3 regions of the Stenotrophomonas sp. PS02297 genome follow, and region 2 is predicted to be linked to each of the others. Evidence: riboswitches for the same ligand, from Rfam matches in the RefSeq annotation. Region 2 holds a riboswitch; each other region holds the start of a gene.
The links. Region 2 has a riboswitch for cobalamin ahead of QMX80_RS04490 (5-methyltetrahydropteroyltriglutamate--homocysteine S-methyltransferase). Riboswitches for the same ligand answer to the same signal wherever they lie in the genome.

Region 1: it holds a riboswitch for cobalamin, as region 2 does, so the genes downstream of both, QMX80_RS04380 (CoA-acylating methylmalonate-semialdehyde dehydrogenase) here and QMX80_RS04490 (5-methyltetrahydropteroyltriglutamate--homocysteine S-methyltransferase) in region 2, are expected to answer to the same signal.
Region 3: it holds a riboswitch for cobalamin, as region 2 does, so the genes downstream of both, btuB (TonB-dependent vitamin B12 receptor) here and QMX80_RS04490 (5-methyltetrahydropteroyltriglutamate--homocysteine S-methyltransferase) in region 2, are expected to answer to the same signal.

Annotation. Positions count from the first base shown of each region.
Region 1 covers NZ_JASCOS010000010.1:49,075-58,576, reverse strand. The annotation lists gene QMX80_RS04390 (AAA domain-containing protein) at 1-2,696, opposite strand, end outside; gene QMX80_RS04385 (hypothetical protein) at 3,092-4,219, opposite strand; cobalamin riboswitch at 4,547-4,750, shown strand; gene QMX80_RS04380 (CoA-acylating methylmalonate-semialdehyde dehydrogenase) at 4,886-6,400, shown strand; gene QMX80_RS04375 (acyl-CoA dehydrogenase family protein) at 6,412-7,584, shown strand; gene QMX80_RS04370 (enoyl-CoA hydratase) at 7,581-8,393, shown strand; gene QMX80_RS04365 (enoyl-CoA hydratase/isomerase family protein) at 8,378-9,502, shown strand, end outside.
Region 2 covers NZ_JASCOS010000011.1:8,074-17,575, reverse strand. The annotation lists gene QMX80_RS04525 (ribonucleotide-diphosphate reductase subunit beta) at 1-13, shown strand, start outside; gene QMX80_RS04520 (acyl-CoA thioesterase) at 191-595, shown strand; gene QMX80_RS04515 (NAD-dependent protein deacetylase) at 647-1,483, shown strand; gene QMX80_RS04510 (NADH:flavin oxidoreductase/NADH oxidase) at 1,555-2,649, shown strand; gene purU (formyltetrahydrofolate deformylase) at 2,746-3,597, shown strand; gene pncA (bifunctional nicotinamidase/pyrazinamidase) at 3,732-4,355, opposite strand; gene QMX80_RS04495 (MgtC/SapB family protein) at 4,492-5,184, shown strand; partial or broken gene QMX80_RS04490 (5-methyltetrahydropteroyltriglutamate--homocysteine S-methyltransferase) at 5,221-5,691, opposite strand; cobalamin riboswitch at 5,745-5,972, opposite strand; gene QMX80_RS04485 (SMR family transporter) at 6,054-6,386, opposite strand; gene dusA (tRNA dihydrouridine(20/20a) synthase DusA) at 6,547-7,551, shown strand; gene QMX80_RS04475 (hypothetical protein) at 7,736-8,104, shown strand; gene QMX80_RS04470 (response regulator transcription factor) at 8,175-8,858, shown strand; gene QMX80_RS04465 (ATP-binding protein) at 8,883-9,502, shown strand, end outside.
Region 3 covers NZ_JASCOS010000079.1:6,861-16,362, forward strand. The annotation lists gene QMX80_RS13730 (phasin family protein) at 1-368, shown strand, start outside; gene QMX80_RS13735 (GAF domain-containing protein) at 802-1,284, shown strand; partial or broken gene QMX80_RS13740 (TfoX/Sxy family protein) at 1,281-1,529, shown strand; gene cobS (adenosylcobinamide-GDP ribazoletransferase) at 1,689-2,432, opposite strand; gene QMX80_RS13750 (histidine phosphatase family protein) at 2,429-3,031, opposite strand; gene cobT (nicotinate-nucleotide--dimethylbenzimidazole phosphoribosyltransferase) at 3,028-4,098, opposite strand; cobalamin riboswitch at 4,232-4,474, shown strand; gene btuB (TonB-dependent vitamin B12 receptor) at 4,587-6,443, shown strand; gene gph (phosphoglycolate phosphatase) at 6,912-7,559, opposite strand; gene dinB (DNA polymerase IV) at 7,612-8,688, opposite strand; gene fabA (3-hydroxyacyl-[acyl-carrier-protein] dehydratase FabA) at 8,891-9,406, shown strand; partial or broken gene QMX80_RS13780 (beta-ketoacyl synthase N-terminal-like domain-containing protein) at 9,406-9,502, shown strand, end outside.

The sequences.
Region 1 (9,502 bases), on a different contig from region 2:
TCCACCAGACGTCGCCACAGGCGACGAACCTCCAGTCCCGCCGGAGTAGCCTTCTCGGGCCGTGCTTCTTCATCGAGCTCGTCTTTAGCGCGCTCGTGGGATTGCACGGGGCCTACCTCTTCTGCATCGCCGGCGTCAGGTTCAGCGAGCTGCTCGGTCCATGCCGCCCTGACCTCGGGGTGGTCCAGAACCTGGGCGATCTCGCCAAGCTTTAGAACTTCGCCAGTTACCCTAATCTGACCCGGAAAGCTGGCCTTTTCGTGGCGCTTCGCGCGGGCGATTTGACCCTGCGAAACCGCGGATCGTTTCGCGTGCGTCGCAATGTCCTTGTCGTTGAGGCGTATCTCGAGCTGTTCACTGGCGCCGCGGATGATCAGCAGCCGAGAAAAGCGGCTAACCCAATAGTGACCTTCGTCGGCCAGCAAGAGGCCGGGGACTGCGTCAGGCAGGCCAATAGTGATCGACAGGCCTCCGACGTTCGAAACTGGCGGCGTGAGCAGCGTCGCGAGTGCGTCTGAAAGCGGCGAGAGGGAGCCGTTGGCTGGCGGACCTTCGCGGCATTGCTCGATGGCCGACGCAAGACTCGCTTGTTGTGAATGGAGCAAGGAGCCGGTAGAAAGCAGCTCCTCCACCAGCTTCGTTACGCCATAACGATCCCGCTCAAACCGCCCGCCGAGCGGAGGCGAATACAATGTATTGATCCGATCGCCGTCGGTGGCAGGCGAGAAGTCCATCAGATCAATGAGAACCGGTTGCCAAATGACTGCGCCGTCCGTCTCCTCTCGACGCAGGTAGACATTCTCGGGCTTCAAATCGCCATGGGCGATCAGACGGCCGTGCACGCGCTCGATGACGTCGGTCAGGGCTTGCGCAAAGACCACGGCACCGACCGCGCCACCATCCAGGCCACCATTGGCCAAGATGGCTGCCAAGCTCGGGCCGGGTACAAACTCCTGCACCAACGCGATTGCATCGCCCGTCCAGTAAGCCCCAAACAACCGTGTGGTTCCCGGGATCGGCGCTTCGACCAGCTCTTGTGCCTGTCGTAGGAACGCGAGAATCCGCGGCGCCTCGTCGCCTAGGTCGCCAATCGCAGAGGCTTTCCACAGCTTCACCACTATGCTCTGGCCGTCGACACTTGAGCGCCAAATGTCGACCCGGTCGTCCTCCGCAAGCATCTCTTCCATCGGGAACCTGCGGATAAGCTGCAACTGCGACTTAAACTGGCGAAAGTGCTCGAGACCCTCGACTGTGCTTTGTCGATCGGGCAGCGAGGCCAATGCAGCGTTGAATGCCTCCAGCATGTCCGCCGCGTGGGCGAAGCGCGCGGTGGCATCGACGTCGAGAGCACGGGAAAACCAAGGGTGAAGATGCGAATAGTTGCCGTCCTCGTCCACCACAGGATCCCATTCGGCGGGCTCCCCCTCGGGAGCAGCTCCGAACACCAGCATGTGCGCTGCACACGCCAATGAGTAGACATCTTTGCGCCGGGCGATCACGGGAATGCCCAGAACCTCCTCAGGCGAGCTCGCGCTGGAGAGGAACTGGTAGCGAATCTGTCCCAGTGTTTTGACTTGCGGATACGACGCCGCCATCAGGTGCGAAAGCTTTGCAGTCGTCGGCGTCTCAAGCCAGATGCTGTGAGGCCCGATATCCAAGTGTGCGGCTTCAAGGTCATGCATCGTCTTGGCGGCAGCTAATACTTGTCGCACCAACTCCAAGCGCTCTTGCACGGTCAGGCGCGACAATTCGATGTCACAAAAGTCCGATAGACGCCTCATGCGCCTCCGGCGCTCGTACACCTCCCAGTACTGTGTGCCACGTTCCTGATCCTCGGCACGCTGCTTGAGGATTGCCTGGCCACATATCGCGCTGCGGTCGTCAAGCCAAGCGATTACTTCCTTCTCACGTCCGGCAATCAGTGCTCGGCCTTCCTCGGTCTGAAAGCGGGGCTCGGCCTTGCTGAAGTCCCAGCGACGCAAAAATCCAGAGGAATTGGGAACGCCTTCCTCTGCTACGTCGAACTCATAGAAAAGCTCGCCAGGATGCGCGAATGTCGGACTATCGCTCTCGGCACGGAACGTGCTGTAACGACGCGAAGCGGCTCGGAAGTTCTCGTTGGCGGCGTTGAAGAAGCGCCTGAAGCGATTGATCCACTCTGGCTTCGTGAAGTCTTCGCCGCGAACTGCAACCTTGCCCAGCTGCTCGTCACGCTCCTTAGGGTTGCGCAGCATCTTCATGAACTGGTCGATTGCGAATACCCGGGCACTCTCAACAGCGGCAATGCCGGTGCGGTCGGCGGTGCGGGTCAGCACCACGGAAGCGTCCACCAAGGGGACAGGCAGCTTCGCCGTCAGACCTTCCTTCCGAGTTTGTTCCGTCAAGAACGCTTTCAGTAAGGTTGATACTGCGCGCGTGTGCTCGCCCAGTTTCTGTACTGGCGATCTTCCACAGTCCTTAGTGCCGTTGAACCAACTAGCATCGCGACTGCTGATCGGGCCCCTCCAGTCCTTGAGGTCTACCAGCAACACACGATCATCGAGCACCATGATCAGGTCGATCTCCCGCAGCCCCTTGCCCGGAAGCGCGAGATCCAAGTTGGTGAACGCGACCCAACTATCGGGAAGCCCGCGCAACTTCTCGAGCCCGTCAACTTCGCGTTGGTGGACGCCGCGACCGCAGTTCACGATTTTCATTGCCCCTGCCCCTGTGCATATATTCCGTTATTTACTCAGTCATCTTAGCTAAGTCGCAGCCATTATGGGAAAAGCGTTGCTGCCACCGCTGTGCCTGCGGCACGCCTCACTCGAACCAAGCACGGCAGCGTTTAGCATCACCGATCACGATTACGCGAGGCCTCCAGGCCTTGCATGCACTTCTATCAGGATCCAGCGGCTCGGTCGCTTCCAGGCATACTCGATCAGGATCTAGCTGCAGCCTAGTGTTGGATGCGGCGTGTCGATGGCCGCGTGGTGTTGCGAGCCCCCCCCTCCTTACCCCCGATAAATCTTCCTGATCGTCCCGTCGTCCTGCGCTCACGTCGACGAATCGGAAGGATTCCGGCGTTCTAAAGACTAATTAGAAAAACTGCCTAGAATATTTTGAAGATCCGGGAGCGGGCAATTTCAACTAGATAGATGGCGGAGAACTTGCCGATCTGGATGCGCAACCGCACCTCTTCTATCCAGGCATTAATAACCGCATCGTCTTCGCCTGTATATTCACCTAGAACGGTCACCAAAAGAGTCGTTCCTATCGGATAGACCTTCTCATGCTTGTCGGCGATAGCGTTGATTATTGGGTCGGGGAAGGCATCGACTCCCTTTTGATGGAGGGTCCGCAGCCTAAAGTCAGGAGGTAGCCTTCCGTGCCTGACTATCGCGTGCCTTACAAGGTGAGCGTTTTTTGGTAGAGCCTGTGTGACTTCGATCAGAATATCTGGCTTGTTCTCCCGGCGAACTCGAGCATCCAGACGGTCGATTTCGAATCCGAGTTCAATGGTGTCTTCGTCGGAGTACCCCAGCCAACTGAGATAGGCCTTTATGCCAAGCCATTCTGTCCGCCAGTATTTATAGTGGCGGTTACTTTCTAGAGTGAAGTCCGCGATGGACAGGGGGTTACAGATGAGATTTGCCCCTTTGGAGAGCTTCTCAAGGAAAGTCACCACTTTCATTGAGCTTGTTGTGAAGTCGAGCTCTTTAGGGAAATCTGACGGCTGACGGGACTTGCGCCGTGTCTTAGGTCGGTCACTCGCCGGTGCGGATGCGGGAGTCCGAACCCAGTGCGGCATCTCGTAACGTGCGATGTGTACATCCACGATATCCGGATCGATCAGGGTTGATGCAACCGCAAACTCGAGTCCGAACGGCTCAAATAGAGCCTCAAGGCTTTGCCGTACATTTTGTTCAATTGCCTCCCTCTTTGCTTGGCCCTTCATGGTTAGCGCCAGCACAAGATACCAAAAGATTTTCCCGAAATCGGGATTGGTCAAGGGAAGCCTCCCCTTTAGGTAGTTTACATCCGAGAAGATATCTCGGTCAGATCGCATTTTTTTTACCGTCGTTGCAAAAGCCTCATCCATATCCCGCCCTCTCTTGAGACCAAGGGAAAGGAGAGGCTTGTGATTAAAAGCCACAATGAAGACCTCATGGTCTATTTTAAATTTCTGAAACCTAGCCTCTGAATCCTTGCGAATCAGAGCCATTAGCGCTTGATCCATCTATTTTTCCTCGCATATCTTGCTCAAATAACGCGACTAAAATCGCTAGATTTTCTTGAAAGAGCACGTCCTCGCTCGAATAGCGAACATGATTATGAGCAAATCATGGCGACGGATGTCGGATGAGAGGATATCACGATACTTTTAGTCGGCAACGGAGATGCCTTCCACCCCCGATAAACATCCCTAATCTCCTCCCCCTGCACGCATCTCAAGCCCTGAATGACTAGTCACGCATTCCTTAACTGTCACTGGGCTCTATATGACAGAGAGAAAATCGCTAACCCGTTGCGCACCGCAACTTGCTTTCATTTGAGACCAACTCCTACACTCCGCCGCATCACAGGTGTCCTGCCGCCGTCACGTTGCGCAGGGTGAAACGGGAAGCCGGTCCGATGCCGGCGCTGCCCCCGCAACGGTAGGCGAGAAAGCCCGACGGACGACCACTGCGCGCAGCGCGGGAAGGTGTCGGATTGATGCGCGACGCATCGCTCGCAAGCCCGGAGACCGGCCTGTGCGGGATGTCTGGAAAGGCATCCCTCTCGGGCGTTGCGGTGGGCGACTCGGCGAGCTGATGGAGCCGCCTTGCGCGCCCGTCATCTTGTCCTGTCCTCCACCCCGCCTTCCTTCGCGGGTGTGCGATTCGGAGACAGGCAAATGAATGAGATGCATCGTGTTGCGGCCAGCGCCGCGACGGTCAAGCTGCTGATCGATGGCGAGTTCGTCGAGTCCGGCAGCACGCAGTGGCGCGACGTGGTCAACCCGGCGACGCAGGACGTGCTGGCGCGGGTGCCATTCGCCACCGCCGGCGAGGTCGATGCCGCCGTCGCCGCGGCGAAGGAGGCCTTCAAGCGCTGGCGCAGGACGCCCATCGGCACCCGCGCGCGCATCTTCCTGAAGTACCAGCAGCTGATCCGCGAGCACATGGGTGAGCTGGCCGCCATCCTCACCGCCGAGCAGGGCAAGACCCTGCCCGATGCCGAGGGCGACGTGTTCCGCGGCCTGGAAGTGGTCGAGCACGCCGCCGCCATCGGCAACCTGCAACTGGGAGAGCTGGCCAACAACGTCGCCACTGGCGTGGACACCTACACCCTGCTGCAGCCGCTGGGCGTGTGCGCCGGCATCACCCCGTTCAACTTCCCGGCGATGATCCCGCTGTGGATGTTCCCGATGGCGATCGCCACCGGCAATACCTTCGTGCTCAAGCCGTCGGAGCAGGACCCGATGGTGACGATGCGGCTGGTGGAACTGGCGCTGGAAGCCGGCCTGCCGAAGGGCGTGCTCAACGTCGTCCACGGCGGCGAGGACGTGGTCAACGCGATCTGCGACCACCCGGACATCAAGGCGGTGTCGTTCGTCGGCTCGACCAGGGTCGGCACCCACGTCTACAACCGCGCCTCGCTGGCCGGCAAGCGCGTGCAGTGCATGATGGGCGCGAAGAACCACGCGGTCATCCTGCCCGACGCCAACAAGGAGCAGACCCTCAACGCGCTGGCCGGCGCCGCGTTCGGCGCGGCCGGCCAGCGCTGCATGGCGGCCTCGACGGTGGTGCTGGTGGGCGAGGCGCGCAGCTGGATTCCCGGGCTCGTCACCAAGGTCAGGACGCTGAAGGTCAACGCCGGCACCGAACCCGGTACCGACGTCGGCCCGGTGATTTCCTGCGCCGCGCGCGAGCGCATCGAGGCGCTGATCGCCTCCGGCATCGAACAGGGCGCAACGCTCGAACTCGACGGCCGCAAGCCGAACGTGAGCGGTTACGAGAATGGCAACTTCGTCGGCCCGACGATCTTCTCCAGCGTGAAACCCGGCATGCGCATCTACGACGAGGAAATCTTCGGCCCGGTGCTGGTGATCCTCGAGGCGGACACGCTGGACGACGCCATCGCGCTGGTCAATGCCAACCCCAACGGCAACGGCACCGCCGTGTTCACCCAGAGCGGTGCGGCGGCGCGCAGGTTCCAGGAGGAGATCGACGTCGGCCAGGTCGGCATCAACCTACCCATCCCGGTGCCGCTGCCGATGTTCTCGTTCACCGGCTCGCGCGCGTCCAAGCTCGGCGACCTCGGCCCCTACGGCAAGCAGGTCGTCACCTTCTACACCCAGACCAAGACGGTGACGGCGCGCTGGTTCGACGACGAGACCGCCGGCCACGGCGTCAACACCACGATCAACCTGAAGTGATGGCCGCCGTCATGAACCTGCACGCCGCACGGCCGCCCGGACTGGGCGAAGAGCAGCTCGCATTCCGCGAGGCCGCGCGCGATTTCGCGCTGGCCGAGCTGGCCCCGCACGCGGCACGCTGGGATGCCGATGGCCTCTTCCCGCGCGAAGCCATCGCCAAGGCCGGCGAATTGGGCTTCTGTGGGCTTTACACGGACGAAGCCGCCGGCGGCAGCGGGCTGACCCGGCTGGACGCGGCCATCGTGTTCGAGGAACTGGCAACGGTCGATCCGTCCACCGCTGCCTACATCAGCATCCACAACATGGCGACGTGGATGCTGACCGCACACGCTCGCCCTGCCCTGCGCGGCATCTGGGGCGCGGCACTGGCGAGCGGCGCGAAGCTGGCTTCGTACTGCCTGACCGAACCGGGCGCCGGCTCCGACGCGGCCTCGCTGAAGACCCGTGCCGTGCGCGACGGCGACGACTACGTGCTGGATGGCAGCAAGGCCTTCATCTCCGGCGCCGGCGCGACCGACATGCTGGTGGTGATGGCGCGTACTGGCGGCGAAGGCGCGCGCGGCATCAGCGCCTTCGCGGTGCCCGCCGATTCCCCCGGCATCGCCTACGGGCGCAAGGAAGAAAAACTCGGCTGGAACAGCCAGCCCACGCGCGGCATCACGTTCGAGAACGTGCGCGTTCCGGCGGCCAACCTCCTGGGTGAGGAAGGCGAAGGCTTCAGGATCGCGATGAAAGGGCTGGACGGCGGCCGCCTCAACATCGCCGCCTGCTCGCTGGGTGCGGCGCAGGGCGCACTGGACGCCGCGCGCCGCTACCTGGGCGAGCGCCGCCAGTTCGGCAAGCGGCTCGCCGAGTTCCAGGCGCTGCAGTTCAAGCTGGCCGACATGGCGACGCAGCTGGTCGCCGCGCGGCAGATGGTGCATACGGCGGCAAGCAAGCTCGATGCGCATACCCGCGATGCCACCGTCTGGTGCGCGATGGCCAAGCGCTTCGCCACCGATGCCGGCTTTGCGATCTGCAACGACGCCCTGCAACTGCATGGCGGCTACGGCTACATCCGCGAATACCCCATCGAACGCCTGCTGCGCGACTGCCGCGTGCATCAGATCCTGGAAGGCACCAACGAAATCATGCGCGTGATCGTTGCGCGCCACCTGCTGGACACCGAAGAGGAATTGCGATGAGCACCGACGTCATCAAGCACTACCGCAGCCGCGAATGGGCGGGATTGAAACTGGAGATCGACGGCCACACCGCCGTCGTCACCCAGTACAACCCGCCGGCCAATACCTGGACGGTGCACAGCCTGGCGGCGCTGCGCGACCTGGTCAAGGCGCTGGACGAGGACCGCGACATCTACGCGCTGGTCGTCACCGGCGAAGGCGAAAAGTTCTTCTCCGCCGGGGCGGACCTCAAGCAGTTCGCCGACGGCGACAAGGCGCTGGCACGCGAGGCCGCGCGCCGCTTCGGCGAGGCGTTCGAGACGCTGGCCGCGTTCCGCGGCGTGTCGATCGCCGCGATCAATGGCTACGCGATGGGCGGCGGGCTGGAATGCGCGCTGGCCTGCGACCTGCGCATCGCCGAGGAACAGGCGCAGATGGCGCTGCCCGAAGCCACGGTCGGCCTGCTGCCCTGCGCCGGCGGCACCCAGAACCTGCCGCGCCTGGTCGGCGAGGGCTGGGCCAAGCGGATGATCCTGCTGGGCGAGCGCATCGACGCCGCCACCGCCCTGCGGATCGGACTGGTGGAGGACGTGACTCCCAGGGGCGAAGCGAAGGCGCGTGCGCTGGCCTGGGCGAAGCAGGCCGGGAAACAGAGCCCCAGCAGCGTGGCCGCGTGCAAGCGCCTGGTGCAGGCCACCCGCACGCAACACCACGCCACCGCGCTGGTATCCGAGCGCGAGGCCTTCGTCGACCTGTTCGATCGCGCCGACCAGGCCGAAGGCGTCAACGCTTTCCTCGACAAGCGCGCCCCGCAATGGAAGAACGCATGAACGCCACCGCCGAGGCACCGGCTTCCGAACCGTGCGTGCTGTTCGAGGAGCGCCCCACCGGCAACGGCATGCGCCTCGGCATCGCCACCCTGAACGCGCCGAAGACGCTCAACGGCCTGTCCCTGGAAATGGTGCGACTGCTGGACGCGCAGCTGGTGCAATGGGCCGGCGACGACGGCATCGCACTGGTCGTCCTGCAGGGCGCGGGCGAAAAAGCCTTCTGCGCAGGCGGTGACCTGCACGGCCTGTACCGCGGCATGCGCGAGCACCAGCAGCGCGATCGCTGGGAAGGCGATGCCTTTGCCGACCCCCGCGGCAACCCGCACGCCGAAGCCTTCTTCGCGACCGAATACCGCCTCGACCACCGCATCCATACCTATCCCAAGCCGGTGCTGTGCTGGGGCCATGGCATCGTGATGGGCGGCGGCATCGGCCTGATGTCGGGAGCCAGCCATCGCGTGGTCAGCGAGCGCTCGAAGCTGGCCTTCCCGGAAATCACCGTCGGCCTGTTTCCGGACGTGGGCGGTAGCTGGCTGCTGCATCGCGTGCCGCAGCGCGCCGGCCTGTTCCTGGCCCTGACCGGCGCGCCGCTGGATGCCGGCGATGCCATCCACGCCGGCATGGCCGACGTGTTCGTGCCGGAGGCGCGGCGCGCCGAGGTGTTCGACACGCTGGCCGCCGAAGCGTGGACGCTCGACGGCGCATGCGCGCAGCTCGAGGTCCTGCTCGCCCGCTTCGCGCAGCCGTCCGCGCCTGGACCGTTGCAGCGCCATGCGCAGACCATCGCCGCCGCCTGCGCTCACGGCGCGCTGGAAGCCATCGTCGACGCCATCGCCGCAATCGATGCCGGCGAAGACCCGTGGCTGCACAACGCGCAGGCCACGCTGGCCGCAGGATCGCCCGGCTCGGCGCGGCTGGGTTACGAGCTGCAGCAGCGCGCCGCCACGCTATCGCTGGCGGCGGTGTTCCGCCTCGAATGCGTCGTCGCCCTGCACTGCGCCGCGCACGGCGATTTCGCCGAGGGCATCCGCGCCCTGCTGATCGACAAGGACCGCACCCCACGCTGGCAGCCGGCGACGCTGGCCGCCGCCACGGCAGGCTGGGCGCAG
Region 2 (9,502 bases):
CATGAATTTCTGAGGCGAGGAGCTGCCGGCCGGCGCTTCCTGCAGGGCGGGGCAATGCCCCGCCCGAAGCGTTGCCGGTCGACCCCCACCCGGAAAGCCGGCGCCGCCGGCGGACGCGACGCGGGCGTCACACCCGGCATCATCCGCCCTGCGTATCATCCGCCCGCCATCCATTCCCGCGCATCCCGCCATGAACGCCACGCCCGCCATCGTCCCGCCCACCGAAGTCCGCATGGCGGAGATCGTCTTTCCCAACCACACCAACCATCTCGGCACCCTGTTCGGCGGCCAGGCGATGGCGTGGATGGACAAGGCCGCCTTCCTCGCCGCGGCGCGCTATTCGCGCCGCACCGTGGTCACCGCGCATTCGGACCAGGTGGATTTCAAGCTGCCGATCCGCATCGGCGAAATGGTCGAGACCGTCGGCCGCGTGGTCGAGGTCGGGCGCAGCTCGATGACGGTGCAGGTCGAGCTGATCGCCGAGGACCTGCACAGCGGCGAACGCAAGCTGTGCACGCGCGGCCACTTCGTGATGGTGGCGCTGGACGCCGAAGGACGCCCGGCCCCGGTGCCGGCGTTACCGCCGCAGGCCTGAGCCGGGGCGCGGGCGATGGCCGTGCGGCCTGGGCAGGCCGGTATCCCGTCCATGGCGACGGATACGCGGCTGGCGGAGTTCATGGCCGCCCACCGGCGCCTGTTGCTGTTGACCGGCGCCGGTTGCAGCACCGACTCGGGCATTCCCGATTATCGCGATGCCGATGGCCAGTGGAAACGCACGCCGCCGGTGGATTACCGCGCGTTCATGGCTGATGCGGCGGTACGCCGTCGCTACTGGGCGCGCAGCCTGGCCGGCTGGCCGCGTTTCGGCCAGGCCCGGCCCAACGCCACCCACCATGCGCTGGCCGCACTGGAGGCGGCCGGCGGGGTAGAACTGCTGTTGACCCAGAACGTGGATGGCCTGCACCAGCGCGCCGGCAGCCGCAGCGTGATCGACCTGCATGGACGGCTGGACGAGGTGCGCTGCATGGGCTGCGAGGCACGCTCTCCGCGCGAGTCGCTGCAGCAGCGGCTGCTCGACGCCAATCCGGCCTGGGCGGGGTTGCAGGCGGCGCAGGCGCCCGATGGCGACGCCGACCTGGAAGGGGACTTTTCCGGTTTCGCGGTGCCGGACTGCACCGCCTGCGGCGGCCTGCTCAAGCCGGACGTGGTGTTCTTCGGCGAGAACGTGCCGCGCGAACGCGTGGCCGCCGTGCACGCGCACCTGCAGCGCGCCGACGCGGTGCTGGTGGTGGGGTCGTCGCTGATGGTCTATTCCGGCTTCCGCTTCGTCGATGCCGCTGCCAGGGCCGGGTTGCCGGTGGCGGCAGTCAACCTCGGCCGCACCCGCGCCGACGCCCTGCTGTCGCTGAAGATCGAGCAGCCCTGCGCGCAGGCGCTGGCCTTCCTGCTTGACGGCGCGTGGGCCGGTTCCAAGACGCAGTGATCCACGGTTCCGGTTGAACCGGCCGGGGTGGGGGAGTGCAATGGGCGCCCCCCAACCGGATCACCTCCCACGTGAGCCATCTGTTCTCGCCGCTGTCGCTCGGCCCGTTGTCCCTTTCCAACCGCATCGTCATCGCGCCGATGTGCCAGTACTCGGCCGATGAAGGCCGTGCCACCGACTGGCACGCCCAGCACCTGGGCACGCTGTCGCAGTCCGGTGCCGGGCTGCTGATCCTTGAAGCCACCGCGGTGGAAGCGTGCGGCCGCATCAGCTGGGCCGACCTCGGCCTGTGGGACGACGCCACCGAAGCGGCGCTGGGCGAGGTACTGGCCTCGGTGCGACGCTGGTCGAAGATGCCCATCGGCATCCAGCTCGCTCATGCCGGGCGCAAGGCCTCGACGGCGCGGCCCTGGGATGGCGGCGGTGCCATTGCGCCAGGGCAGGCGCATGGCTGGCAGGTGGTGGCGCCATCGGCGCTGCCGTTCAATGCGGGCGACCCGGTGCCGCAGGCGCTGGACGCCGCCGGCATCGACGCGGTGGTGGAGGCATTCGCCGCCGCCGCGCGCCGTGCGGCCCGGCTGGGGCTGGACCTGATCGAGATCCATGCCGCGCATGGCTACCTGTTGCACCAGTTCCTGTCGCCGCTGAGCAACCGGCGCGAAGACGAATACGGCGGCGCACTGGAGAACCGCATGCGCCTGCTGCTGCGCGTGTTCGATGCGGTACGTGCGGCGGTGCCGGCCAGCGTCGCGGTGGGCGTGCGCATTTCCGCCACCGACTGGGTGGAGGGCGGTTGGGATGTGGCCCAGAGCATTGCTGTCGCCAAGGCGCTGGAGGCGCGCGGCAGCGACTTCATCCACGTCTCCAGCGGCGGGCTGGACCCGCGGCAGCAGATTCCAGTGGGTCCGGGCTACCAGGTATCGCTGGCCGGCGCGATCAAGGCGCAGGTCGCCACGCCGGTGATCGCGGTGGGCCTGATCACCGCGCCCCGGCAGGCCGAAACGATCCTGGCCGAAGGCCATGCCGATGCCATCGGCATCGCCCGCGGCATCCTCTACGACCCGCGCTGGCCGTGGCATGCGGCCGCGGAACTCGGCGCCCAGGTGCACGCCGCGCCGCAGTACCTGCGCTGCCAGCCGCACGGCCTGCGCGAGCTGTTCCAGTAGCCCAGCACATCCGCAGGGGCGGCTGGAGCCGCTCCTGCGGCCGTCGTGGCGGCAAAGGTTTCCCCGGAAAATTTCGTGCGTCGCTAGACTTCCGCGATGCGCCCCGACTACATCCTCACGCTTTCCTGCCCGGACCGTACCGGCATCGTCTACCGCGTTTCCGGCCTGCTGTTCGAGGCCGGCTGCAACATCCTCGACGCCCAGCAGTTCGGCGACGAGGAGAGCGGCCGCTTCTTCCTGCGCGTGCACTTCGACATGGCCGCGGCCGGCGAGGAGCCCGCCGTGCGCGAGCGCCTGCGGCGGCTTGGCACGGAGTTCGCGATGGACTGGCAACTGCACGACGCCCGCCGCCGCGCGCGCCTGCTGGTGCTGGTCAGCAAGCAGGGCCATTGCCTCAACGACCTGTTGTTCCGCGCCCACAGCCGGCAGCTGAAGGTGGACATCGCCGCAGTGGCCTCCAACCACGGCGACTTCGCCGCGCTGGCCGGTTCCTATGGCGTGCCGTTCCAGCACCTGCCGGTGGACGCGGAAAACCGCGCGCAACAGGAGCGGCAGATCCTGGATCTGGTCGAACGCGAAAACATCGACCTGGTGGTGCTGGCGCGCTACATGCAGATCCTCTCGCCGCAGCTGTGCCAGGCATTGGCCGGGCGCGCGATCAACATCCACCACAGCTTCCTGCCCAGCTTCAAGGGCGCCCAGCCCTACCACCAGGCGCACGCGCGCGGGGTCAAGATCATCGGCGCCACCGCGCACTACGTCACCAGCGACCTGGACGAGGGCCCGATCATCGAGCAGGACGTGGCCCGCGTGGACCACGCCATGACGCCGCGCGACCTGGTGCGGCTGGGCAGCGATACCGAATCACTGGTGCTGGCCCGCGCGGTGCGGCGCCATGTCGAGCACCGCATCCTGCTCAACGGCCACCGCACGGTGGTGTTCCGCTGAGCCGCAGGAGCGGGTGAAGAGGAGCGGGAAACGAGAAACGAGAAACGAGAAATGAGAAATGAGAAACGGAAGCGAGCCCGGCATCGTTTTTCGCACGCGGAAACGTCAAGCAAGGGCAGCGCTTCCGCTTTTTCTCACTTCTCTATTTCTATCCCCGCCTCGACCAGCGCGATGCGCGTGGTTTCATCGTTGTCGGCCGACACCGGCCGGGTCAGTTCCCACAGGAAGCGCACGCGGAAGCCGCTGATGGCCGCGTCCTGCGCGCTCCACAGCACGCAGTAGTCGCGCGCCAGCCCGCACACGTGCACCTCGGCGATGCCGCGCTCGTGCAGCCAGCCGGCCAGACCGGTCGCCGGGCGGTCGCCCTGCGGACCGAAGTTCTCGCGGAACGCGCTGTACGAATCCACCTGCCGGTCAGTGCCTTTGCGCAGGATCAGGTCGGCGCTGCTCCAGTCCACCTGCGGGTGCAGCGCCGCGCCCGCGCTGCCCTGCACGCAATGGTCCGGCCACAGCGTCTGCGCATGGCCATGCAGTTCGATCGATTCGAACGGCCTGCGACCCGCGTGCCGGCTGGCGAACGAGGCATGGTCGGCCGGGTGCCAGTCCTGCGTGGCAACGACGGTGGCGTAGCGGCGCTGCGCCAGCAGCGCGGCGATGCCCGGCACGATGGCATCGCCCTGGTGGCAGGGCAGCGCGCCGCCGGGCATGAAATCGGGTTGCAGGTCGATCACCAGCAGGGCTGTGTCATTGCCGTACATCGCAGGTTCCGGTGCGGGGAGCCCTGGAGTGTAACGCCGCGCCGTCCGGTGCCGGTCCGGAGCGTTCACGACGCGATGCGGCACGGCGCGCGCGACGGCCTACACTGCGGCAACGGCAAGCGATGGGGAGGCGGCAATGATCCAGTGGTGGGAACTCGGCCTGCGGCTGCTGCTGGCGGCCCTGCTCGGCGCGGTGATCGGCATCAACCGCGGGCGCCTGGAGTGGGCGGCGGGCCTGCGTACGCACATGCTCGTGTGCGTGGGTTCCGCGTTGGCGATCATCGTGTCCGCGTTCGGCTTCTTCGACGTGCTGGGGCATCCCAACGTCCAGCTTGATCCCTCGCGCATCGCCGCGCAGGTGGTCAGCGGCGTCGGCTTCCTCGGCGCCGGCACCATCCTGTTCCTGCAGCGCGAGCAGGTGATCCGTGGCCTGACCACGGCGGCGGGGTTGTGGGCGGTGGCCTCGGTCGGCCTGGCCGCGGGCTCCGGCCTGTACGCGGCGGCGATCATGGCCACGGCGCTGCTGTGGGCGATCCTGGCGCTGCTCAAGCCGCTGGAGCAGCGCTATCTGCGCCGCCGCGCGCGCAGCGGCCGGCTGCGCCTGCGCGTGGCGCTGGGCACGCCGCTGGCCCGGGTCGAAACGGCGGCCAGCGACGCCGGCCTGCCGGTGAAGCGTATCACCCTGCGCCCGCGCGAGCAGGACAACGACATCGTCGACATCGACTGCGACCCGCCGCTGCCGCGCGAACAGATGCTGGCCAAGGCCGAGCAGCTGGGCCGCGTCGAAGGCGTGGTGTCGGTGGAACTGCCGGGGCTGGCCGTCGGCTGACCGCGGGGGCCCGGCGCCGGGCCTCCGTGGCGTCCATCAGGCCGCGGAGAGTTCACCGCGCAGCACCTGCGCCGCTTCCAGCATCGCCTCCAGCGCGGCGCGGGTCTTCAGGCCGCAGTCCGGGTTCACCCACGGCTTTTCCGCCGGCAGTACCCCGGCGACCCTGCGCAGCAGCTCGACCCTCTCGGTGCGCTCGGGTATGCGCGGGGAATGGATGTCGTACATGCCTGGCCCGGCCTGGTTGGGAGAGTCGAAGCGCGCGAACGCATCGAGCAGCTCCATGCGCGAGCGCGAGGTCTCGATCGGGATCACGTCCGCACCCAGCGCCGCCGCCGAATCTATGATGTCGTTGAACTGCGCGTAGCGCATGTAGGTATGGATCCGGGTGGCGTCGGCCACGCCGCTGGCGGCGATGCGGAAGGCCTCCGCCGCCCACGCCCGATACGGCCGCCGCTGCGCCTTGCGCAACGGCAGGCCCTCGCGCAACGCCGGTTCGTCGATCTGGATGCGCGGACGGTTCCGGCCGCCTCCCCGCGGAGACGCCAGGTCGAAACAGGAGGCGACGCGCCTCCAGCCCAGGCCGGTATTCGGGCTGATGGACATGGACGCGGCTGCGTCCGCCTGGTGGCCGTCGCTTCCCGGGCGTTGGGCCCAGTGCCCGGTGACGGCGGTCGTTTCCATTCACCGCTGCGGGGCAGCTCCGGAGTGGCGGGCCTTGCGGGCGCGCTTCACCGGACTACCGTTTAATTCCATTCCTTTATTCGAATAAAGAGACGGGTGAAATCGGCGCGCTCACGACAGGCAGGTGCGCAGCGGCGGTCAAGCCGCGCCGCGGCATGGATCCGGAAGGCGAAGGGGGATGCCGCGGCTCAGTGCACGGTCGCGCGCGAGAACACGTTGATGACCACCACGCCGGCGCAGATCAGGGCGATGCCGAGCAGGGCCGGCAGATCCAGTTTCTGCCTGAACACGACCAGGCCTATCAGCGAGATCAGCACGATGCCCACTCCGGACCAGATCGCATAGGCGATGCCGGTGGGGACCGACTTCATCACCATCGACAGCAGCCAGAAGCACAGGCCGTAGCCGGCCAGCGAGCCCAGTGTCGGCCACAGCCGGCTCATGCCGTCGGAGGCCTTGAGCAGGGAGGTGGCGATGACTTCCAGGACGATGGCGCAGGCGAGCAGGACATAGGCGTTCATGGGCCTATTTTCGCCTGCCACGGCGCCGCGTGCCTCGCCACGCCTGCCCGCCTGCACCGGCCCGGGAGCGGCCCTGTTCAGGCGCTTCGTTTACCCTTGGCATCCCTGTGCCGCCCTCCGGCCGCAGGCGAAGCCGATGCCACGCCCGGAAGAATCCGTTTTGCAGCCGAACCACGACTCGCGCCATGCCGCCTCCCTGCGCCTGTCCGTCGCCCCGATGATGGACTGGACGGACACCCATTGCCGGGTGTTCCACCGCATCCTCGCGCCGGGTGCGCGGCTCTATACCGAGATGGTGCACGCCAACGCGGTGATCCATGGCGACCGCCGGCGGCTGCTGGGTTTCGACGCCAGCGAGCATCCGCTCGCGCTGCAGCTGGGCGGCAGCGACCCGGCATTGCTGGCGCAGGCCGCGCGCATCGCCGCCGACTGGGGCTACGACGAGGTCAACCTCAACTGCGGCTGCCCGTCCGACCGCGTGCAGGCCGGCCGTTTCGGCGCCTGCCTGATGCGCGAGCCGGAACTGGTGGGCGAGTGCGTGGCGGCGATGGCTTCGGCGGTGGACATCCCGGTCACGGTGAAGTGCCGGCTGGGGGTGGACGATGACGACGACTACGCCGCCTTCGCCGCCTTCGTCGACCGCCAGGTACAGGCCGGCGCGGCGATGGTCGTCGTACACGCGCGCAACGCCTGGCTGAAAGGCCTGTCGCCCAAGGAGAACCGCGAGATCCCGCCACTGCGCTACGACTGGGCTTACCGGCTCAAGGCCGTGCGCCCGGCGCTGCCGGTGGTGCTCAACGGCGGCCTGGCCACGGTGGAAGCGGCGCAGGCGCAGATGGCCCACGTCGATGGGGTGATGCTTGGCCGTGCCGCCTACCACGACCCCTACGTGCTGCATGCGCTGGAAGCGGCGCAGACCGGTGCCCCGCTGCGCAGCCGCGAGGAGCTGCTGGAACGGATGCGCCCCTATGTCGAGGCCCGCCTGCAGGAGGGGCTGGCGCTCAAGCACATCACCCGGCATCTGCTCGGGCTGTACCACGGCCAGCCGGGCGGCCGCGGCTTCCGCAAGGTGCTGAGCGAAGGCGCCCATCGTCCCGGCGCGGACTGGTCGCTGGTCGAGCAGGCCGTGCAGGTCACCCGGGAGCAGGCGGCGCACGCGGCCTGAGCTCGGCCCCATTCATTTTGCTCATGTAGCTGAACGAAGCGGGCCGCGGGCGGGGAGAGTTCAGATCGGATTCACCCCTAAAAATCAAGAATTTGCCTCGATTTCGTGAGGGTCACGCGAATCCCGCCGAGGACCCGTTTTCACGGATTTTGAACGAACCGTCGCAGTTCGATAGGATCACCCCATGCTTCCGGCTCCGCGTCACATTCTGGTCCTCGCCGTTGCCGCCGCTTTCGCGGCCGGTTCGCCGATGGCGGGAGCCTGGGCGCAGGACATCCGGCAGGAGCCGGCGCGCGGCGAGCGGGAAGTGCCGCGGCCGCGCATGCAGGACAACGTGGGATCGCTTTCCGATGCGGTACGGCGCGTCCAGCGCGAGACCGGCGGGCGCATCCTGGGCGCCGAGCGGGTGCCTTACGATGGCCGCGACATCAACCGCGTCAAATACATGGATGAGCGCGGCCGCGTGCGTTACATGGACGACGCGCCGCCGCCGCCGCGCGCGCCGCGGGCGCCCCGGCAGGTCGAGCAGCCACCACGCGGCGATAACCCCTGAACAGCGATAGTCGTCCCGCAATCCGCACACACATGCCGGTGATGGCCGGCCAAGCAACTAGGGAGAGTTCATGCGTATCCTTCTGGTCGAAGACGAAGCCCCGCTGCGCGAGACCCTGGCAGCCCGGCTCAAGCGCGAAGGCTTTGCCGTCGACGCTGCGCAGGATGGCGAGGAAGGCCTGTACATGGGCCGCGAGGTGCCGTTCGACGTCGGCATCATCGATCTGGGCCTGCCCAAGATGTCGGGCATGGAGCTGATCAAGGCACTGCGCGACGAGGGCAAGAAGTTCCCGGTGCTGATCCTGACCGCGCGTTCGAGCTGGCAGGACAAGGTCGAGGGCCTGAAGCAGGGCGCCGACGATTACCTGGTCAAGCCGTTCCATGTCGAGGAGCTGCTGGCCCGCGTCAACGCGCTGCTGCGCCGCGCCGCCGGCTGGTCCAAGCCGACCCTGGAATGCGGCCCGGTCGCGCTGGACCTGGCCGCGCAGACGGTCAGCGTGGCCGGCAGCAATGTCGACCTGACCAGCTACGAGTACAAGGTGCTCGAGTACCTGATGATGCATGCCGGCGAACTGGTCTCCAAGGCCGACCTGACCGAGCACATCTACCAGCAGGACTTCGACCGCGATTCCAACGTGCTGGAAGTGTTCATCGGCCGCCTGCGCAAGAAGCTGGACCCGGACGGCGAGCTCAAGCCGATCGAAACCGTGCGCGGCCGCGGCTACCGCTTCGCCATCCCGCGCAACGAGGGCTGATCCGCCGCGCGCGGTACGGACATGATCTACGGCCGTCTGTGGTTTTTCCGGCGCTGGCGGCCGCGTTCGTTGCAGGCGCGCCAGCTGCTGGCCGCCTCGGTGGGCCTGGTGGCCTTCCTCGCGCTGGCCGGCTACGCGCTGGACGCGGCCTTCGCCGGCACCGCCCGCGCCAATCTCTCCGAGCGGCTGAAGAACTACGCCACCTCCTACGCGGCCGGCATCGACTTCACCCGCGACCGCTCGCTCTACATCCGCGAACAACCGCCGGATCCGCGCTTCGACGTGCCCGGCAGCGGCCTGTACCTGCAGGTGGTGATGCCGGGCCATTCCGGCAACTCCATGTCCGCCGAGGGGCCGATCCTGCCCGACGTCAGCGCGCGCATGCTCGAGCCGCGCGAGGAAACCTTCGAAGGCCCGCTGCCGATCACCCAGATCGACGGGACGCCCGGCGAGGTCTACCGCTACGGCATGGGCCTGGTATGGGGCGGCGACGGCACGCCCGAGACCGAATTCCCCTACACCATCTACGTGCTCGAGGACTCGCGCGCGCTGGGCAAGCAGCTGCGCGTGTTCCGCAGCGCGGTGTGGTTCTGGCTGGGCGTGACCGGCCTGATCCTGCTGCTGCTGCAGACTCTGGTGCTGCA
Region 3 (9,502 bases), on a different contig from region 2:
TGGCCGCCCGGTTCGACGACGGTTTCAGCGACTACACACGGCAGTTCGCGGCACTGGCCAATCGCGCCAACCGGCTGGCACTTGAGAACGCGGAAAGCGCGGTCGGCGTGCAGTTGCGCACCTTCGAGCGCAATGCCACCGCCACCGCCGGCTTTCTCGGCGAACTGGCGCATCCCGGCCCGCAGGCGGACCTGCCGTCGCTGCTGCCCAAGGGCCTGCAGGTGGCGCAGGAGAACCTGCAGCGGCTGGCTTCGGCCGGGCAGGAAATCGCCGGCCTGGGCCTGAAGACCGGGCAGGCGCTGGCCGAACTGGCGCAGCAACCGCTCCAGGGCAGAACCGCCAGGCGCCCACGCGCCAAGGCCAGCTGACCTACCCGCTCAACAGCGCGCGGAACCCCCTCCCCCGCGCCCTGTCCGGACCCGGCAACGATCTCTCTCCCGTTGCCGGGTCTTTTTTGTTCCGCCCTTCCTCGCACCCCGTCCAGCAATCGACAAGCGATGTCCAGAACCGCTCCGTGCGGCCTTCTGGCTCCTCGCCGACCACCTGAAAAACATGCCCGCCCTGTTGTAGAGCGGAGCAACGCCCCGCTGGAGCTCTCCCGGCAAAGCCCCGCCGGGCGCTGCCCGGCACTACGGAGCACCGGGCCCTCCCGCGCCCGTGGATCCGGCCATGGCCTCGGCATCCTGCGATGTCATCGACGCACGATCCCGGGATCCACGCCCTGCGCTCCCTCGCTGCACACAGGCCGGCAGCCGGGCCCCGCGGAAACAATCGCGCTCGGGCAGCGGTTAGACTCTGCTGATGTTCAGTTCCACCACGCTCACCGGCAGCAAGCCGGAACAGTACGCCCAGCTGCTGGCCCAGGCCCGCGCGCTCGTCCATGGCGAAACCGACCGCATCGCCAACGCCGCCAACCTGTCGGCGCTGGTGTATCACGCGCTGCCGCAGCTCAACTGGGTGGGTTTCTACTTCTTCGACGGCACCGAACTGGTGGTCGGCCCGTTCCAGGGCCTGCCGGCCTGCGTGCGCATTCCGCTGCACAAGGGCGTGTGCGGTGCGGCGGCCAGCACCCGCCAGACCCAGCGCGTGGAAGACGTGGATGCCTTCCCGGGCCACATCGCCTGCGACTCGGCCTCGCGCTCGGAACTGGTGGTGCCGCTGGTCCATGACGGCGCGCTGGTGGGTGTGTTCGACCTGGACAGCCCCGTCACCTCGCGCTTCGATGCCGACGACCAGGCGGGGCTGGAAGCCATCGCCCGGGTCTTCGTCGAGGCGCTGGCATGAGCGCGTTGAAGCTGCGCAACATCGGCCCGAAGAGTGCGGCGTGGCTGCGCCAGGTCGGGCTGCGCAGTGCCGAGGACCTGGCCGCGGTCGGCGCGGTCGGCGCCTTCGTCAAGGTGCGCCGCGCCGGCTTCAAGCCCAGCCTCAACCTGCTCTATTCGCTGGAAGGCGCGCTGGTCGGCTGCCATTGGCAGGAGGTGCCGGAGGCGCGGCGCCAGCAGTTGGTCGCCGAGTACGAAGTCGCTGCAGGCGGGCTGCCGACCGCGCGCGCCGGGCAGATGGCCGGGCCGGTGCGCGAGACTCACATGCAGTCGCCCGACGCGGGCGATCACGACAGCGGCGACGAGGTCGGCGAAATCCGCTTCGGCGAGGATTGAATCCCCCTGCCTGCCGGGCAAGCCCGGCAGCTACGGCAAGGGCAGTGCGACGCCGCCCAGCAGCACCAGCGCCAGCAGCAGCAGGCTTTCGGTGACCTCGACGCTGGCGCCGAGACAATCGCCGGAAATGCCGCCCAACCGGCGCCGCCAATATGCCGCGACCAGCGGCACCAGCCCCAGCGCGAGCAGCAGCGGCCAGGCGACGAAAGCGGTGACCGCCGCCAGCAGCAGCGCCCACAGCCACATCGAGCGCAGGCTCAGCTGCCAGGAAAAGCGCTCGGCCATGCCCGCGCCATGCAGCGACGGCAGCAGGCGGCTCCACCACAGCGTGCCCCAGCGCGCCCACGCAGGCACCAGTACGATGCCGAACCACAGCGGGCTGGCGGCGAGCTCGGTCAGCAGCACGAACTTGAGCAGCAGCTGCATCACCAGCGTGACCACGCCGAACACGCCCATGTGCGGGTCCTTGAGCACCTCGAGGAAGCGCTGCGGATCGCGGTGCGCGGCGCCGAAGGCATCGGCCACGTCGCCCAGCCCGTCCAGGTGCAGCGCGCCGGTCGCCCACACCCACAGCAGCAGGGTGAGCACGCCGGCCAGCCACGGCCGGTCGCCAAGCAGGTACAGCGGCGCAGCCAGCAGCACGCCGATGATCGCGCCCACCAAGGGGTAGTACACCGCCGCGCGGCTCAGGTCGTCGTCGCGGAAATCCCTGACCTGCGGCGTCGGCAGCCGGGTCAGGAACTGGATCGCCAGGATCAGGCGGCGCACGCTCACGGCTGGCACAGCTCCAGCAGCTCGCCCCACAGCTGGCCATCCCCGCCGCGCTCCACGCGCAGGCGCACGCGGGTGCCGTAGTCGATGCGCATCGCCCACAACGCGGCCAGCGGCATGCCGCACACGCGCGACACCGCCAGCCGCAGTACGCCGGCATGGCTGACCACGAGCACCGGTCCGGCGCCCTCGTCTTCGTCCTCGTCCTCGTCCTCGTCGAGCAGCCGCCGCAGCTGCGCATCGATGCGCGCCTCGAACTGCCGCCAGCTCTCGCCGTTGGGCGGCACCACCGCGTGCGGCGCGTCGTAGAGTCCAGCCAGCAGCTCGGCCGGGATCTCGTCGTAATGGCAGCCATCCCAGTCGCCGAAATCCAGTTCGGCCCAGTCCGGGTGGATCTCGCAGAACAGGTCGCGGCCGGCGACCAGCGCGGTGGCGGTATCCAGCGCACGGCGCCGCGGCGAGGCGATCACCCGGCTCCATTGGCCATCGCCATGGCAGCGCAGCAGCGCATCCATGGCCCCGTCGAGCAGCGGCGGATCGGTGCGGCCATCCAGATGGCCCTGGCGGCCGGTGGAGGCATGGCGCATCAGGTCCAGGATCATGGCGCGGCGCTCTGCCCGGCGATGGCGGCCTCGGCGAAGGTCGCCATGCCGTTGTGCAGCGCGCAGGCCAGGCGCAGCAGCGGCAGCGCCAGCGCGGCACCGGAACCTTCGCCCAGGCGCAGGTCCAACTGCAGCAGGGGGTCGGCCTGCAGGGCCGCCAGTACCCGCGCATGCCCGCGCTCGGCGGAACGATGCGAGAACAGCAGCCATGGCCGCAGCGAGGGGTTGATGCGCACCGCGGCCAGCGCCGCGGCCGAGACGATGAAACCATCCACCAGCACCGGAACGCCGCGCTGGGCGACGGCGATCATGGCCGCGGCCAGCGCGGCGATCTCCAATCCGCCGACGCGGCGCAGGGCTTCGCGGCCGGGGTCGGCAGCGGCGGCGATCGCTTCGCCGTGCAGGGCCAATGCGCGTGCGGTCACGGCCTGCTTGTGAGCGATGCGCGCCGCATCCAGGCCGGTGCCCGCACCCACCAGGTCCGCCAGGGGCAATGGCCCGAGTACCGCCGCCAGCGCGCTGGCCGAGGTGGTGTTGCCGATGCCCATCTCGCCGAGCAGCAGCAGGTCCGCGCCGTCGCCGCAAGCGGCTTCGACCGCGCGCCGGCCGGCGTCGAAAACCGCATCGAGGTCGGCCGGCGCCATCGCCGGACCGGCGCTGAAATCGTCGGTGCCACGGCGCGGCTTGTCGCAGGTCACGCCGGCGAGCGGCGCGTCGGCCAGGCTGCCCACGTCCCAGACATGCAGCGGCAACCCCAGTTCGCGCGACAGCACGGCGATGGCGGCACCACCTGCGGCGAAGTTGCGCAGCATCTGCACCGTCACTTCCGCCGGATACGCCGATACGCCCTGCACGGCGACGCCATGGTCGCCGGCGAACACCAGCACCGGCACCCGCGCGGCCTGCGGCTGCTCGCGTCCCTGCAGCGCAGCCAGCTCGATGGCGAGGGTTTCCAGGCGCCCCAGCGCGCCTTCCGGTTTGGTCAGTTGCCGCTGGCGGGCGATGGCATGCTGCCGGTGCGCCTGCGAAGGCGCCGGGCAGGGCCGGGTGAACCATGCTTCTGTCACGTGTGTTCCGATACTGCATTGCAATCGCGCATTGTAGGGCGCGGGCCGCTTCCACGATGTGCCGCACAGGGCGCCAATCCGGCGCTGCCCACCCGCCACCGGCTGCGCCGGGCGGCGACGCGGGCGATGGCATAGAATGCGCGCACTTTCGGGTGACTGGCCGGGCTCGCTCCGGCCGGTTGAAACGGGAAGCCGGTGCCGCGCACGCCAGGGATGCCCCTGGCCGCGCCATTCCGGCGCTGCCCCCGCAACGGTAAGCAGGACAAGGACAGGCATACCGCCACTGTGCATCGATCGCACGGGAAGGCGCCTGGACGGAAGCGCCGACGCGCTTCGCCTGCGAGCCCGGAGACCGGCCCGGAAGCCGACTGGTTGCGATGCGGAGGGCATGGCGGCGGCAGTGACGCCGTGCGCGCGCTCCGTCGTCCCCTTCTCCTGGCAGCCCCCACCGTCCGTCCGCGCGGGAGCGCGCGGGTCCAGGAGTTCCCATGAAACTGCCGTACCACACCCTTTCCCTCGCCCTGGCGCTCGCGCTGCCGGGCATCGCCGCCGCCGAGCAGGCGCCCACCGAACTGGACGACGTGATCGTCACCGCCACCCGCACGCCGGTGTCCATCGCCGACAGCGTGGTGCCGGTGCAGGTGATCGACCGCGAGCAGATCGACCGCAGCCAGGCCGGCTCGGTGCTGGACCTGCTGCGCGGCCGCGCCGGCCTGGATTTCGCCAACCAGGGCGGCGCCGGCAAGCTCACCTCGCTGTTCATGCGCGGCACCGCCTCCAACCAGGTGCTGGTGCTGGTCGACGGCGTGCGCATCGGCGCGGCCACCAGCGGCATGCCGGCGCTGCAGGACCTGCCCATCGACCAGATCGAGCGCGTCGAGATCGTGCGCGGGCCGCGTTCGAGCCTGTACGGCTCCGAGGCGATCGGCGGCGTGATCCAGATCTTCACCCGCAGCGCGGGCAAGGGGCTGCAGCAGAACCTGGCGCTGACCGCCGGCAGCCACAACCTGCGCCAGGCCAGCGCCGGCTTCAGCAACCGTGGCGAACGCGGCTGGGTTTCGGCGCAGGGCGCCTGGCAGAAGACCGACGGCATCAACGCCTGCAACGGCTCGGCCGCGCTGTTCCAGGGCTGCTACGTCGACGAACCCGATCGCGACGGCTACCGCAACGCATCGCTCAACCTGCGCGGCGGTTATGCGCTGGCCGAAACCCTGAGCGTGGAAGGCCACGTGCTCGATGCCAGCAGCCGCAACGAATACGACGGCAGCATCTACAGCGGCAACGAGGCCGAAAACCACCAGCAGGTGTATGGCGGCAAGCTGCTGTGGACGCCCGGCGAGGCGTTCCGCCTGTCCGCGCAGGTCGGCCGCAACAACGACCAGGCCGACAGCTACTTCGCCGACGCCGGCAAGCGCACGTTCGTTTCCACCTTCGACACGCGCCGCGACACCGCCAGCGTGCAGGGCGACGTCCTGTTCGCCGAGGGCCAGCAGCTGACCGCCGGTGCCGACTGGCAGAAGGACGAGGTCACCGGCACCACGGCCTATGCGATCGACAGCCGCGACAACACCGGCGTCTTCGCCGAGTACCAGGGCCGCTTCGGCGCGCACTCGCTGCAGGCCAGCGTGCGCAACGACGACAACGAGCAGTTCGGCAACCACACCACCGGCAGCCTCGGCTACGGCTTCGCCTTCGGCAACGGCCTGCGCCTGACCGCCAGCGCCGGCACCGGTTTCAAGGCGCCGACCTTCAACGACCTGTACTACCCGTGGTCGAGCAACCCGGAACTGAAGCCGGAAGAATCCAAGAGCGTCAACGTCGGCATCGCGCAGTACGCCGACGGCTGGAACTGGACGTTCAACGCCTATGAAACCCGCATCGACCAGCTGATCGCGCTGGACAGCACCTACACGCCGTACAACATCGCCAAGGCACGCATCCGCGGCGCCGAGCTGACCGGCTTCGTGTCGCTGACCGGTTTCGACATCAATGCCCAGGCCAGCTTCACCGACCCGCGCGACCACACCAACGGTGCGACCAGCTACGACAACTGGCTGCCGCGCCGTGCCCGTACCAGCGGCCGCCTGGACGTGGACCGCGGCTTCGGCCCGCTGCGCGTGGGCGTGACCGCCACCGGCACCGGCCACCGCTTCGACAACGCAGCCAACAGCATGCGCCTGGCCGGCTACGGCACCGTCGATCTGCGCGTGGAATACGCCATCAACGAGGCATGGAGCCTGCAGGCCAGGGCGGCCAACGTGTTCGACCGCGAGTACGAAACCGTGGCCTGGTACAACCAGCCCGGCCGCGAGTACCAGCTGACCCTGCGCTACCGCTCGCGCTGAGCCGGCCTGGACGGTTGAGTTCCTCCCGACGCCCCGGCCTGCCAGCCGGGGCGTTGTTTCATGCGGCGCCGGGCAGCGCACCACCGCCACTCCCGCCTCGCCCCGCCGGACCCTGCCCAGGGCTGCGATGGGGCAGTTCGCATAAGGCTCCGGTCATCCCCCGTATCCGGCCCCGGCAGGGGCCCATGCCGTATCGCCCCCGCCCGCATCCCATGGCTCCGGCGGCGATGGATGAAACGGCCGGTCAGCGGGACGGCGACTGGCGGACAAACTGGAGCTGGGGCACGCGGCCGCGGCCATCGGAAAGCAGCGGTTGCAGCGGGAAGCCGGCATGGAGACAGATGTCAGGCGACGGCCGAAGACACGCGGTTGCCGGCGACAGCGCACGGCGCCGGACCGCATGCGGCAGAGGTATCCCCTGCGTAACCTATGGAATTCACCGCCATCGGGCGGAGATGCGTTCCGCGTTCAGATGCAAGCGGCGAGCTGCCGCAGATCGTCGATCACCGCGACCGCATCGGCAGCCTCCAGATCAAGATCGCGCGGATAGCCATAGCGCACCAGCACGATGGGCATGCCGGCCGCGTTCGCCGCGCCCAGGTCGGTGGCCGAATCACCGACCATCAGGCAATGCGCCGGCGCCTGCCCCAGCAGCTGTGCCGCATGCAGCAGCGGCTCGGCGGCCGGCTTGCGCTGCGGCAGCGTGTCGCCGCCGATGATGTACGCGAAGTGCCCGGCGATCCCCAGGTGATCGAGCAGCGGCGGCACCAGCGCCGAGGGCTTGTTGGTGCAGATCGCCATCGGCAGGCCGCGCGCCTGCAACTGTTGCAGCGCTTCGACCACGCCCCCGTACAGGCGCGGGCTGCGCAGCAGGCAGTCACGGTAGTGGCGCATGAAGGTGGGCATCACCTCGTCCAGCGGGCGCGTGCTACGGGCATGCGCCAATGCGGTGGTCACCAGCCGGCGCACGCCTTCGCCGATCCAGCTGCGTACCGTCGCCTCGGATACGCGCGGCAACGACAGGTCGTCCAACGTGCGGTTGACCGCCTCGGCGATGTCGTCGGCGCTGTCCACCAGCGTGCCGTCCAGGTCGAATACCAGCGCTGCAATGCCCACGCATCCACTCCATGACAGGAAGCGGCCGATTGTAACGGGGCGTGGAAGCGCTTCAGCCCAGGGAGGTGTCCCGGAAAAGATCGCCCTGCACCGCCGAATCCTCGCGGTCGCGAAAGCCCGACAGGCCCACGCCCACCAGCCGGTAGCGCGTTTCCGGCGGCAGCTGCACGCGCTGGCACAACGCCAGTGCGATGTCGCGCAGCTCCTCCTCCGAGGCCGGCGGTGCATCCGGGGTGAAGCTGCGGGTGAGGATGCGGAACTGCGCGGTCTTCAATTTGAGCACCACGGTGTGGCCGACGCGCTCGGTGCGCCCGGTCGCGCGCCAGGTCCGCGCGGCCAGTTGTGCGATCAGCTCATCGAACTCGCCCAGCCGCAGGTCTTCGCTGAAGGTGTCCTCGGAGGAAATCGACTGCACCGGCTGGTCCGGCTCCACCGGCCGCTCGTCGATGCCGCGCGCACGCCGGTACAGGCGCTGGCCGAACGTGCCGAACAGGGCTTCCAGCTGCTCTGCAGGCAGACTGCGCAGGTCGCCCACGGTAGCGATGCCCAGCGCCGCCAGGCGCCCCTCCATCACCTTGCCCACCCCGGGCACTCGACTCACCGGCAACGGCGTCAGGAACTGCTCCACGCGCGCCGGCGGCACCACGAACTGGCCGTCGGGTTTGCGCCAGTCCGAGGCGATCTTGGCCAGGAACTTGTTCGGCGCGATTCCGGCCGAGGCGGTCAGCGAGGTCGCCTCGCGGATCTGCGCGCGGATGGTGCGCGCGATCTCGGTGGCGATGCCGTCGCAGGTCGGGGAATCGGTCACGTCCAGGTAAGCCTCGTCCAGCGACAACGGCTCCACCAGCGGCGTGTGCCGCAGAAATATCTCGCGGATCTGCCGCGACACGGCCTTGTAGCGGGCGAAATCCGGTGGCACGAACACCGCATCGGGGCACAGCCGTTCGGCGCGCACTGCCGGCATCGCAGAGCGCACGCCGAATCTACGCGCCTCGTAAGACGCCGCGCACACCACCGAGCGGTTCCCCCGCCAGGCCACTACCACCGGCCTGCCGCGCAACGCCGGATCGTCCCGCTGTTCGACCGACGCATAGAACGCGTCCATGTCGATGTGGATGATCTTGCGCATGACGGGAAACGCGGCCGCGGAACGGAGGACGGCCATGATGATAGCCCGGCGCCCCATACGCACCGGTACGATCTGCGACGAACATGCCGGCTTTTCCCTGCAACACTACGGACGCGTACGGTTAAAACTGTTGATTGAAAGCCCGCGCATCATGCATGCTCGGACGTTAACCCACGTTTCCGTGCTCCGGATTACCGCTTCGATGAACCGTCTCAATGCGTTCTCGCGCGAACAGCTGCTGGCCAGCGCCCGCGGCGAGCTGTTCGGGCCCAACAAGGGCCGCCTCCCCAACGACCCGATGCTGATGTTCGACCGCATCACCGACATCCGCGATGACGGTGGTCCGCACGGCAAGGGCCTGGTACGGGCAGAACTCGATATCCGCCCGGACCTGTGGTTCTTCGGCTGCCACTTCATCGGCGACCCGGTGATGCCCGGCTGCCTGGGCCTGGATGCGATGTGGCAGCTCACCGGCTTCTTCCTGACCTGGCTGGGCGCCGAGGGCCGCGGCCGTGCGCTGGGCTGCGGCGAGGTCAAGTTCACCGGCCAGGTGCTGCCCAGCGCCAAGCTGGTGCAGTACGAGATCGACATCTCGCGCGTGATCAACCGCAAGCTGGTGATGGCCCAGGCCGACGCCCGCATGCTGGTCGACGGCCGTGAGATCTACACCGCCAAGGACCTGCGCGTGGGCCTGTTCACTTCCACCGAGAGCTTCTGATGCGTCGCGTCGTCATTACCGGCATGGGGATCAACTCCTGCCTCGGCAACGATCTGGACACCGTGTCCAGCGCCCTGCGCGAAGGCCGTTCCGGCA